DNA from 2 places in the Chromobacterium fluminis genome. Region 2 is predicted to be linked to the other one. Evidence: predicted binding sites of a transcription regulator. Region 2 holds the regulator's gene; the other holds the start of a gene.
What was found. The regulator FNR, encoded in region 2, switches genes on or off when oxygen is low (the NO sensors DNR and NnrR bind a similar motif). The targets are predictions, from matches to a motif close to TTGATNNNNATCAA.

Region 1 (5,656 bases), on a different contig from region 2:
GGTAGACCACGGCGAAGGCCAGGGTCACGTAGAACATCAACATCCACCAGCGCGGCAGCGGGTGGTTGTACTCGGAAAGGTCGCCGTCCCATACGTGGCCGGTGATCTCAACCTGTTCGCCCTTTTGCACCTTGATCTTGGATTGTGAAAACACCAGATAGGTCAGCCAGACGAGGCCGCCCAGCACGATCGCGGTGATCCAGATGTTCCAGAATTCGCTCACGAAATCACTCATTTTTTTGCTCCGTTGGAAGCTTGGTCTTGTTCCGCTTCCTGCACCTTGTCGTCGTCGAGGAAGGGCAGGTTGGCCGCGTCCTCATACCGGTTCTTGGAGCGCTTGCTGTAGGCGATGCCCAGCACCACGATGAAGAATGCAAAGCACACTACCGTGAACAGCGAGCGTCCGATGGTTACCCAGTCCATGGCTTAACGAACGTTCTTCAAGGCAAGGCCCAAGCCTTGCAGGTAAGCGACCAGCACGTCCATTTCCGACTTGCCTTCCACCTGGGCCTTGGCCTCGGCGATGTCTTTGTCGGTATAGGGGACGCCCACCAGGCGCAGCGCCTTCATCTTGGTCGGCACGATGTCGGCGTCGGCCAGATTCTTGGCCAGCCATGGGAAGGCCGGCATATTGGACTCGGGAACCACGTCGCGCGGGTTGATCAGGTGCACGCGATGCCATTCGTCGGAGTAGCGGGCGCCCACGCGGGCCAGGTCCGGACCCGTGCGCTTGGAGCCCCACAGGAAGGGGTGGTCGTACACCGATTCGCCGGCCACGGAGTAATGGCCGTAGCGTTCGGTTTCCGCGCGGAACGGACGGATCATCTGCGTGTGGCAGGTGTGGCAGCCTTCGCGGATGTAGATGTCGCGGCCGGCCAGCTGCACGGCGGTGTAGGGCTTGACGCCGGCCACCGGCTGGGTGGTCGATTTCTGGAAGGCCAGCGGCAGGATTTCCACCAGGCCGGCCACGCTGACGACCAGCAGGGTGAACACGATCAGATAGCCGACGTGTTCTTCGATCAGTTTTTGTATCTTATCCATGATGTTTCCTTGCGCCTCAATGAGCGTGGGCGGTGATGGCCGGGATCTTGGCGTCTACGGCCCGGCCCGCGGTTACGGTGCGGAAGGTGTTGTAGGCCATCAGGAACATGCCGAGCAGGTACAGGAAGCCGCCGAGCAGACGCACGAAGTGGTACGGATAGGTGGCCTTGACCGCTTCTACGAAGGCGTAGGTCAGGGTGCCGTCCGGGTTCAGCGCGCGCCACATCAGGCCCTGGGTCACGCCGGAGATCCACAATGCGGCGATGTACAGCACCACGCCGACGGTGGCGAGCCAGAAATGGGCTTCAACCAGCTTCAGGCTGAACATGGATTCGCGGCCGAACAGGCGAGGAATCAGGTAGTACATGGAACCGATGGTGATGAAGCCCACCCAGCCCAGCGCGCCGGAGTGCACGTGGCCGATGGTCCAGTCGGTGTAGTGGGACAAGGCGTTGACGGTCTTGATCGACATCATCGGGCCTTCGAAGGTGGACATGCCGTAGAAGGACAGCGACACCACCAGGAATTTCAGCACCGGGTCGGTGCGCAGCTTATGCCAGGCGCCCGACAGGGTCATGATGCCGTTGATCATGCCGCCCCAGCTCGGAGCCAGCAGTACCAGGGAGAACACCATGCCTACGGATTGGGTCCAGTCCGGCAGGCTGGTGTAGTGCAGGTGGTGAGGGCCCGCCCACATATAGGTGAAGATCAGCGCCCAGAAGTGCACCACGGACAGGCGGTAGGAGTAAACCGGACGGCCTGCCTGTTTCGGGATGAAGTAGTACATCATGCCGAGGAAGGCGGCGGTCAGGAAGAAGCCCACGGCGTTATGGCCGTACCACCATTGCACCATGGCGTCCACGGCGCCGGAGTAGGCGGAGTAGGATTTCCACAGCGACACCGGCACGAAGGCGGAGTTGACGATGTGCAGCAGGGCCACGGCCAGGATGAAGGCGCCGTAGAACCAGTTGGCCACGTAAATGTGCTTGACCTTGCGGATGGCGATGGTGCCGAAGAAAACGATGGCGTAAACAATCCAGATCACCGCGATCAGCAGTTTGATTGGCCATTCCAGCTCCGCGTATTCCTTGCTGGTGGTCAGGCCCAGCGGCAAGGTGATGGCGGCCAGCACGATCACCAGCTGCCAGCCCCAGAAGGTGAAGGCGGCGAGCTTGTCGGAGATCAGCCGGACGTTACAGGTACGCTGCACTACGTAGTAGGAAGTGGCGAACAAACCGCAGCCGCCGAAGGCGAAGATGACCGCATTGGTGTGCAGCGGGCGCAGGCGGCCGAAGTGGAACCAGGGGCCGAAGTTCAAATCGGGCCAGACCAGTTGGGCCGCAATGATGACGCCCACCAACATGCCGACAATGCCCCACACGACGGTCATGATGGCAAATTGGCGCACCACCTTATAGTTATAAGTGGATTGCGTTTCCATTTAGGTTTTTCTCCAAGGTTGCTAACTCAGAACGTGACATATCTAATCGACGGCTTGAAGTCCGGGCGACTGTCCCAATCTGTACCGATGTGACTGTATCCAGACGAAGCCGCAGGGAAATCGACTTTTATTAAAATCAAGCGCTTGACCCGGGTCGCAGCGGTACTGATGTCTGTATTAGCAGTTCATCCCGTATTGCGACAGCGCAATTTCCCCATTTAGTTAACCCGGCATTCTAAATCAATTACCCATATCGGGCCAGTTTGGACGGCCGGGGGATGTCGCTTTCCCATTTGTCTTTATTTATGTCTCAAGCGAGCGTGACAGTTCTTGCAAATACTGTTGCCACTGGCGAGATTGTATTGTCTGGCGGCCCAGCCTTCTTGACCTGGATCAAGATGTCATAAAACGCAGCGTTTACCCGCGGCAAGTGCTAAAATCAGAAGGTTTTGCAACGATTGCAGGCAGATCATGACCGTTTCCGTCCGCTACACCCTATGTCCATGCGCCCCGGAGGCGCATCTTTTCGAGGTCGTCCTGACCGTTCCCAAACCCGCTAAGAACGGCCAGATTTTCTCGTTGCCGGCTTGGATTCCGGGTAGTTACATGATCCGGGAGTTCTCCAAGCATATTGTGGAAATTCGCGCGGAATCCGCGGGAAAAGCGGTGCAGCTGGTCCAGTTGACAAAAAACAGCTGGCAAGCCGCGCCGGTCAAGGGCTCGCTGGTTCTGCGCTATAAAGTTTATGCGTTTGATCTCTCCGTGCGCGGAGCGTATCTGGACGCGCAGCGAGGCTTCTATAACGGCACCAGCGTTTTCCTGGCGGCTGACGGCTATGAAAACGAGGCCTGCTCGGTGGACATCCTGCCGCCGGAAGGCAAGGCCTACGCCGACTGGAAAGTGGCGACCAGCTTGCCGGCGCGCGGCGCGGACAAGAAAACCGGCTTCGGCGGCTATCAGGCGGCTTCCTACGACGAGTTGATCGACCATCCGGTGGAACTGGGCGCTTTCGAACGCGTCAGCTTCAAAGCCTGCGGCGTACCGCACGAATTCGTCGTCTCCGGTCGTTTCCGCGCCGACCTCAAGCGCTTGGCGCGCGACGCCAAGAAAATTTGCGAATACCAGATCAAGTTGTTTGGCGAGCCGGCCCCGTTCGAACGCTACGTGTTCATGCTTTTCGTCGGCAAAGACGTCTACGGCGGCCTGGAGCATCGCGCCTCCACCGCGCTGGTGGCCAACCGCGACGACTTGCCGCAACAGGGCGTCGAGGAGATTAGCGACGGCTATCTGAAACTGTTGGGCCTGATCAGCCACGAATATTTCCACAGCTGGAACGTCAAGCGGATGAAGCCGGCGGCGTTCACGCCCTACGACCTGAATCAGGAAGGCTACACCCGTTTGCTGTGGGCCTTTGAGGGCATCACCTCCTATTACGACGACCTGAGCCTGGTGCGCTGCGGCCTGATAGACGAGAAGCGCTATCTGGGCCTGCTGGCGGAAACCATCAGCGGCGTGGAGCGCGGCGCCGGCCGCTTGAAGCAGACGCTGGAGCAATCCAGCTTCGAAGCCTGGACCAAGTACTACCGGCAAGACGAAAACAGCCCCAACAGCATCGTCAGCTATTACACCAAGGGCGCGTTGGCCGCGTTGGCGCTGGACTTGACCATACGCCGCGACAGCCAGGGCCGTCAGTCGCTGGACGACGTGATGCGCGCGCTGTGGCGCAAATGGCTGGACGACGGCAAAGGCCTGGCCGAGGACGAGTGGGAAAGCCTGGCGCAGGCCGCCACCGGCCTGGACCTCAAAGCCTTCTTCGACCGAGCGTTGCGCGGCGTCGAGCCCTTGCCGCTGGCCGAGCTGCTGGCTGCCCAGGGCGTGGAACTGCGCTTTGAGCCGGCGGCCAACGCCGGCGATCGCGGCGGCCTGGCGCTGAGCGGCAAGCCGGCTCCGGCCAGCCTGGGCGTCAAGGCGGTGGCCGAGGCCCAGGGCGTGCGCGTGATCAACGTCTACGACGGCGGCGCGGCGCAGCGCGCCGGGCTGTCCGGCGGCGATGTGATCGTGGCCATAGACAAGCTCAAGGCGGTGGATTTGGACAAGGCGCTGGCGCGTTACCAGCCGGGCGCTAAGCTGAAACTGCACTGCTTCCGCCGCGATGAGCTGATCAGCGCGGAAGTAGAGCTGCAAGCCGCGCCTGCCGACGCCTGCCGCCTGCTGTTGCAGGACGACGGCGCCCGGTGGCTGCGCCGCTAACATTCATCGGGCCGGCGCCGCGCCCCGGCGCCGTTCCCCTCCAGCCAAGACCGGCGCAGCCGGCATCGAAGGAGACGTAGACATGGCTCAACAGCCGCAAGTCAAGTACCGCAACGACTACGCAGCCCCCGCTTTTCTGATTGACCGGGTCGATCTGAGCTTCGACATCGAAGACGACGCCACCCGCGTGCACGCGCGCTTGGTGGTGACCCGCAACGACAAGGCCGCGCACCGGGACGATCTGGTGCTGGACGGCAGCGCCGCGCTGGTGGCGGTGACGCTGGACGGCGAACGCCTGGGCGAAGGCGGCTACGCGCTGGCCGACGATCAACTGACCGTGCGCGGCGTGCCGGACAGCTTCATCCTGGAAGTGGAAACCGAGATCGATCCGGCGGCCAATACCAGCCTGATGGGCTTGTACGCGTCCAACGGCAATCTGTTCACTCAGTGCGAGCCGGAAGGCTTCCGCAAAATCACCTATTACCTGGACCGTCCCGACGTGATGGCCAAGTTCACCACCACCATCATGGCGGACAAGCACAAATTCCCGGTGCTGCTCTCCAACGGCAACAAGGTGGGCGAGGGCATGGTGGACAAGAAGCGCCACTGGGTGAAATGGGTGGATCCGTACAAGAAGCCGTCTTATCTGTTCGCCTTGGTGGCCGGCAAACTGACGGCGCTGAAGGACAGGTTCGTCACCATGCGCGGCCGCGAAGTGGCGCTGGAGATTTGGACCGAGCCTGCCGATCAGGACAAGACCCAGCACGCGATGGAGTCTTTGAAGCACTCGATGAAGTGGGATGAGCAACGTTTCGGCCTGGAATACGACCTGGACATCTATATGATCGTCGCCGTCGGCGACTTCAATATGGGCGCGATGGAGAACAAGGGCCTTAACGTCTTTAACACCAAGTACGTGCTGGC
Region 2 (5,656 bases):
CGACGATGTCGCCGGACTCCAGCCAGCCCTGCTCGCCGGACAAGTCGGTGACGATGCCGCCCGCTTCCTGCACGATCAGGCTGCCCGCAGCGATGTCCCAAGGCTTGAGGTTCAGCTCCCAGAAGCCTTCCACGCGGCCGCAGGCCACATTGCACAGGTCCAGCGAGGCCGCGCCTTCGCGACGCACGCCGGCGGTCTTGGCCAGCACATCCTTGAGCATGCCCAGGTATTGGTCGATATAGCTTTGGTCGGACACCGGGAAGCCGGTGGCGATCACGCATTCATTCATCATGAAGCGCTTGGACACGCGGATGCGGCGATCATTGAGGAAGGCGCCGACGCCGCGCGAGGCGGTGAACAGATCGTTGCGGTTGGGGTCGAAAACCACGGCTTGCTGCACCTGGCCCTTGTGCGCCAGCGCGATGGAAATCGCGTACTGCGGGTGGCCGTGCAGGAAGTTGGTAGTGCCGTCGATCGGATCGATGATCCACTCGTATTCCGACGAACCGATGCCTTTCGCGCCGGACTCTTCTGCTAGAATCGCGTGCTTGGGATAAGCTTCCAGAATGGAAGCGATGATGGACTCTTCCGCGGCGCGGTCGACTTCGGTCACGAAGTCATTGTGTTTCTTGCGCTCTACGCGCACCGCGTCGAGATTCAGCGACGCGCGCTGAATGACACTGCCGGCGCGGCGAGCGGCTTTCACCGCGACATTGAGCATCGGATGCATTGACGGCCTCTACACTTTCAACCATGACAGACGTCCGCCACATGACGCGACGTCTGCTAGTAACAATCTGGGTTAAGGAACAAGAAAAACCCGGCGCAATCGGGCAAGGCGGCATGCCTGCCCATCCGGCAAGCGCTGGCCTTGCGCGCAATAACGGCGCGCGGGCTTTTCGATAAGCCGGCTATTTTAATGTGAAACTGCTGATGAATAAACCCCAAGTACCTGATTTTCTGAAAAACATTCGCGTGGTGTTGGCTCGCCCCAACCATCCGGGCAATATCGGCTCCGCCGCCCGAGCGATGAAGACCATGGGCCTGAGCCGGCTCTATCTGGTTGAACCCAAAGTATTTCCCAGCGACGAAGCCAATACGCTGGCCTCCGGCGCGGTGGATCTTCTCGAACAGGCCACCGTGGTGCCCAGCCTCGCCGAGGCGCTGCAAGACGTCACCATCGCCTGCGCGTTGACCAGCCGCCGCCGCGAGCTGACCACCCCTCTGTCCACACCGCGTCAGACTACGCCGGAATTGGTGGCGCGCGCGCGCGCCGGCGAACAAGTGGCCCTGGTGTTCGGCAATGAAACCTTCGGCCTGTCGATCGAAGAAGTCGAGCAATGCAACCGTCTGGTCACCATCCCCGGCAACCCGGACTATTTCTCGCTGAATCTGGCGATGGCAGTGCAGGTGATGACCTACGAGCTGTTCAGCCACACCGGCGTGGACGTCGATTATCTGCGCGCCGACAGCGACGCGGCGGCGCTGGGCGAGGTGGAGGGCTTCTGCGGCCATCTGGAACAGACCATGGACAAGATAGGCTATTTCCGCCGCCGCAACAGCGAGCGGATGATGCGCCGGATGCGCACTCTGTTCAACCGCGCCGGCCTGCTGCGCGAGGAGATCGACATCCTGCGCGGCTTCCTCAAACAGGTGCAGCGCGCCGCCGACGGCGAAGTCCGCCGCGACGCGCCCGGACCGGATGGCGAATAAGCCGCCGTTCACCCTGCCCTACGCGCATCCGGCGGTGCGCGATCTGGCTTTTCTGCTCTCCGCGCCCTCCCCCTGGCGCAGCGGCGCGGACATCCCGCCACAACGGCTGCTGGGGGCAGACGGCCCGGCCTTGCTGCAAGCGCTGGACGCCGATCCGGCCGAGCTGCAGCACTGGCTGGCGCGCCAGCCCACCCGCCGTCTGGGCCATTACGCCGAGCGCTTGCTGTCCTTCTGGTTCCGCTTGGCGCCGCACATCGAACTGGTCGCCAGCAATCTGCCGGTGCGCGGTCCGGACGGCCGCACCGTCGGCGAATTCGACTTCCTTTTGCGCCTCGACGGCCAACCGCTGCATCTGGAAGCCGCCAGCAAGTTCTACCTGCAACTAGGCCGCAGCGCCGATACGCTGACCGGCCCCAGCCTGCGCGACGCCTGGGCGCTGAAAGCCCATAAGCTGCAGACCCAGCTGCGCCTGTCCCGCCATCCCGCGGCGCAAGCTGCGCTGCCGGCGGGCTTCGACGGCTGCGCTGTCGGCGCCCGGCTCAGCGGTTGGCTGTTCCACGCCCTGGACACCTCGCCGGAACCTCCGCCCGGCGCTCTGCCCCTCTACGGGCAATACTGGCCGCTGCGCGGCGACTGGCCTGCGTTGAACGCGGACTCCCGCTGGGCCTGGCTGCCCAGGCTCAGCTGGCTGGCGCCGGCGCGCCTCTCGCGGGAACACACCGCCGACGCGGCGGAACTGCGCGCGCGGCTGGAACAGGCCGAGGCGCCGCAGCTGCTGGCCGAACTGCAACCCGGCCCCGACGGCGACTGGCACGAAGTGGCGCGCGGCTTCGCCGTGCCGCCCGGATGGCCTCAAGAAGCGCCCTTGTCGCGGCTGCTGCGGCAAATCGCCGACTGCGCGCCGTCCCCATGAAAAAAGGCAAGCCCGATGGCTTGCCTAAGAACCTGTTTACAATCCGCTGCGCGTCGGCGATACGGCGTTGAAACCAGCTTCGAAATGCTCATGTACCACGTGTACATTCCGCTTTCTCAGCCGCTTTCGCCTTGTCTCGCCTTAGCTCGCAAGATCGTAAACACGCTCTTGCGTCTTTCACGACTCTGCCTAAGCGGCGGAATCAATGGCCGTTGGCGTGGGCGCAGCCGGAAATCAGCGCCTTCAACTCATCCACCATCACTAGCTGGATATGCTTATGGTCTACCGTGATCCAGCCTTGCTGCTGGAACTTGGACAGCGTGCGGCTGACGGTTTCCAGTTTCAACCCCAGGAAGCTGCCGATTTCCTCGCGGCTCATGCGCAGGATGAAATCATTGGCGGCGAAGCCCCGGGTGGACAGACGCTGGGACAAATTGAGCAAGAAAGCGGCTAGACGTTCTTCCGCCTTCATGTTGCCCAATAGCAACATTACATTTTGATCGCGAACGATCTCGCGGCTCATCAGTCGGTAGAAGTGGTGCTGCAAGGTGGGAATTTCGCGACCCAGGCTCTCCATGCGGCTGAACGGCAACTCGCACACCTCGCTGTCCTCCAGCGCGATGGCGTCGCAACCGTGAACATTGGCGGAAATGCCGTCCAAACCCATCAGTTCGCCGGACATGTGGAAGCCGGTCACCTGTTCGCGGCCGTCCTGGCTGGCCACGCTGGTCTTGAAGAAGCCGGTACGCACCGCGAACAGAGAGCGGAAGCCCTCGCCGCTTCGGAACAGGTATTCGCCGCGCTTCAAACGACGGCTCTGGCGGATCACCGCGTCAAGCTGGGTCAGCTCCTCGCGGTTGAGCCCCACAGGCAGACAGAGTTCCTTCAGGCTGCAGTTGGAGCAGGAGACCTTCAGGTTATGCAAAGAGATATGATTCTGATCGGACATGGCATGTTTAGTACAAGCTTGCGATGAAGCTTGACCCTTATCAAAGCGAAATTCGCAGGATTTCCGCAAATTTACCAGTCCACCAGAGGTTTTGCTATCCAAATACGACATGAAGACCACCCACCCATTTTCTCCTGCCCATTTTGAATTCGACCGCGCTCTGATTGAACGCCTCGACGGGACAGGTCCTAGATATACGTCATACCCGACAGCGGATCGCTTTACGCCGGGTTTTGCCGAAAGAGACTACATCCACTGGCTACGGCAGCGCAGCATCGGCGCCAACCGGAAACCTTTATCATTGTACGCTCATATACCTTTTTGCAACACTATCTGCTACTACTGCGGTTGCAACAAGATCATCACCAAGGACAGCGGCAAAGCCGACTTGTATCTGGACTACCTGGAAAAGGAAGTCCGGATGGTCGCCTCCTGTCTGGGCCGTCGAGAGCAGGTGATACAGCTGCATTTCGGCGGCGGCACCCCAACGTTCCTGTCCGACGCGCAACTGGAACGATTGATGACCTTGCTCAAGACTCATTTCGAGTTCTTGAAGGAGGGGGAGTATTCCATAGAAATAGACCCGCGCAAAGTCAGCGCGGCTACAATTTTCAAGCTGGCTGAATTCGGCTTCAACCGCATCAGCGTCGGCATCCAGGACTTCGAGCCCGCGGTGCAGCAGGCGGTGAACCGCGTGCAATCCGAGGAGGAAACGCTGGAGGTGATCCAGGCGGCGCGCGACGCCGGCTTCAAGTCCGTCAGCGTCGATCTGATCTACGGCCTGCCCTTGCAGAGCCGGGAATCGGTGCGCCGCACGCTGGACAAGGTGATCGCCATCGGTCCGGACCGGCTGGCGCTGTACAACTACGCCCATCTGCCCACCGTGTTCATGCCGCAGCGCCGCATCAACGAGGCCGATCTGCCGTCGCCGGAAACCAAGCTGGACATCCTGCAGGACTCGGTGCAACGTCTATCCGATGCCGGTTATGTGTTCATCGGCATGGATCACTTTGCCAAGCCGGACGACGAATTGGCCTCCGCCCTGCGCCAGGGCCGGCTGCAACGCAATTTCCAGGGTTACTCCACGCATGCGGACTGCGACATGATTGGCCTTGGCGTGTCCTCCATCGGCAAGGTCGGCCCCTGCTACAGCCAGAGCGCCAAAGACCTGGACAGCTACTACGCGGCGCTGGACAGCGGCCATCTGCCGGTGCTGCGCGGACTGACGCTGGACAATGACGATATCCTGCGCCGCAGCATCATCCAGGGCCTGATGTGCCGTTTCTCGCTGTCGGTGGAAGCGCTGGAAGAAATTCACGGCATCAACTTCGCCGAGTACTTCGCCGAAGAGCTGCCGCAGATCCGCGAATACCAGCAACTGGGCCTGCTGTCCTTCGACGGCGACTTCATCATGGTGGAACCCAAGGGCCGCTTCCTGATCCGCAATATCGCGATGATCTTCGACCGGCACCTGCGGGAGCGCCGTACTCAAGCTCGCTACTCCAAAACCATTTGAGCCAGCCCCATGACAAAACAGCCCGCGTCTGGACGCGGGCTGTTTATCGTTGGGGCCTGGCATAGGCTTACCAGATGTCTTTTTCCACCTTGGCCGCCAGTTCCGGGTAATCCGCCACCTTGAACACAGGAGTGGACTCGCCTTGCTTCAACTGACGCTCGTAGTCCTTCAACACGATGAAGAAGTAACGCGACAACAATACAATGGCCACCAGGTTGATCAAGGCCATCAAACCCATGGCGAAGTCGGCCATGTCCCACACCAGCGGCAAGCTGGCCACAGCGCCGAACATTACCATCGCCAGCACGATCAGCCGGAACACCAACAAAATCCACTTATTGCTGCGAATGAATTCGACATTGCCCTCGGCGTAAGCGTAATTGCCGATGATGGTGGAAAAGGCGAACAAGAACATCGCCACCGCCAGGAAGGACGCCCCGATCGGACCAAACTGGGCCTCGATGGCCTTCTGCGTCAGCGCCACCCCGCTCAAACCCTGATCATGCACCCCGGACAGCAGAATGATGGCAGCCGTGGCGGTACAGATCACCATGGTGTCGATGAA

Region 1: a site for FNR is predicted at 2,866-2,879, ahead of HA052_RS02380 (M61 family metallopeptidase). Genes of this name have one in related genera too.

The regions. Positions count from the first base shown of each region.
Region 1 is NZ_JAAOMA010000002.1:194,317-199,972, forward strand. Features, by position in the region: gene ccoP (cytochrome-c oxidase, cbb3-type subunit III) at 1-235, opposite strand, end outside; gene HA052_RS02365 (cbb3-type cytochrome oxidase subunit 3) at 232-423, opposite strand; gene ccoO (cytochrome-c oxidase, cbb3-type subunit II) at 427-1,041, opposite strand; gene ccoN (cytochrome-c oxidase, cbb3-type subunit I) at 1,058-2,482, opposite strand; gene HA052_RS02380 (M61 family metallopeptidase) at 2,954-4,732, shown strand; gene pepN (aminopeptidase N) at 4,815-5,656, shown strand, end outside.
Region 2 is NZ_JAAOMA010000018.1:20,693-26,348, forward strand. Features, by position in the region: gene HA052_RS13820 (inositol monophosphatase family protein) at 1-730, opposite strand, end outside; gene HA052_RS13825 (RNA methyltransferase) at 934-1,713, shown strand; gene HA052_RS13830 (DUF1853 family protein) at 1,703-2,626, shown strand; gene fnr (fumarate/nitrate reduction transcriptional regulator Fnr) at 2,829-3,575, opposite strand; gene hemN (oxygen-independent coproporphyrinogen III oxidase) at 3,685-5,091, shown strand; gene HA052_RS13845 (alanine/glycine:cation symporter family protein) at 5,159-5,656, opposite strand, start outside.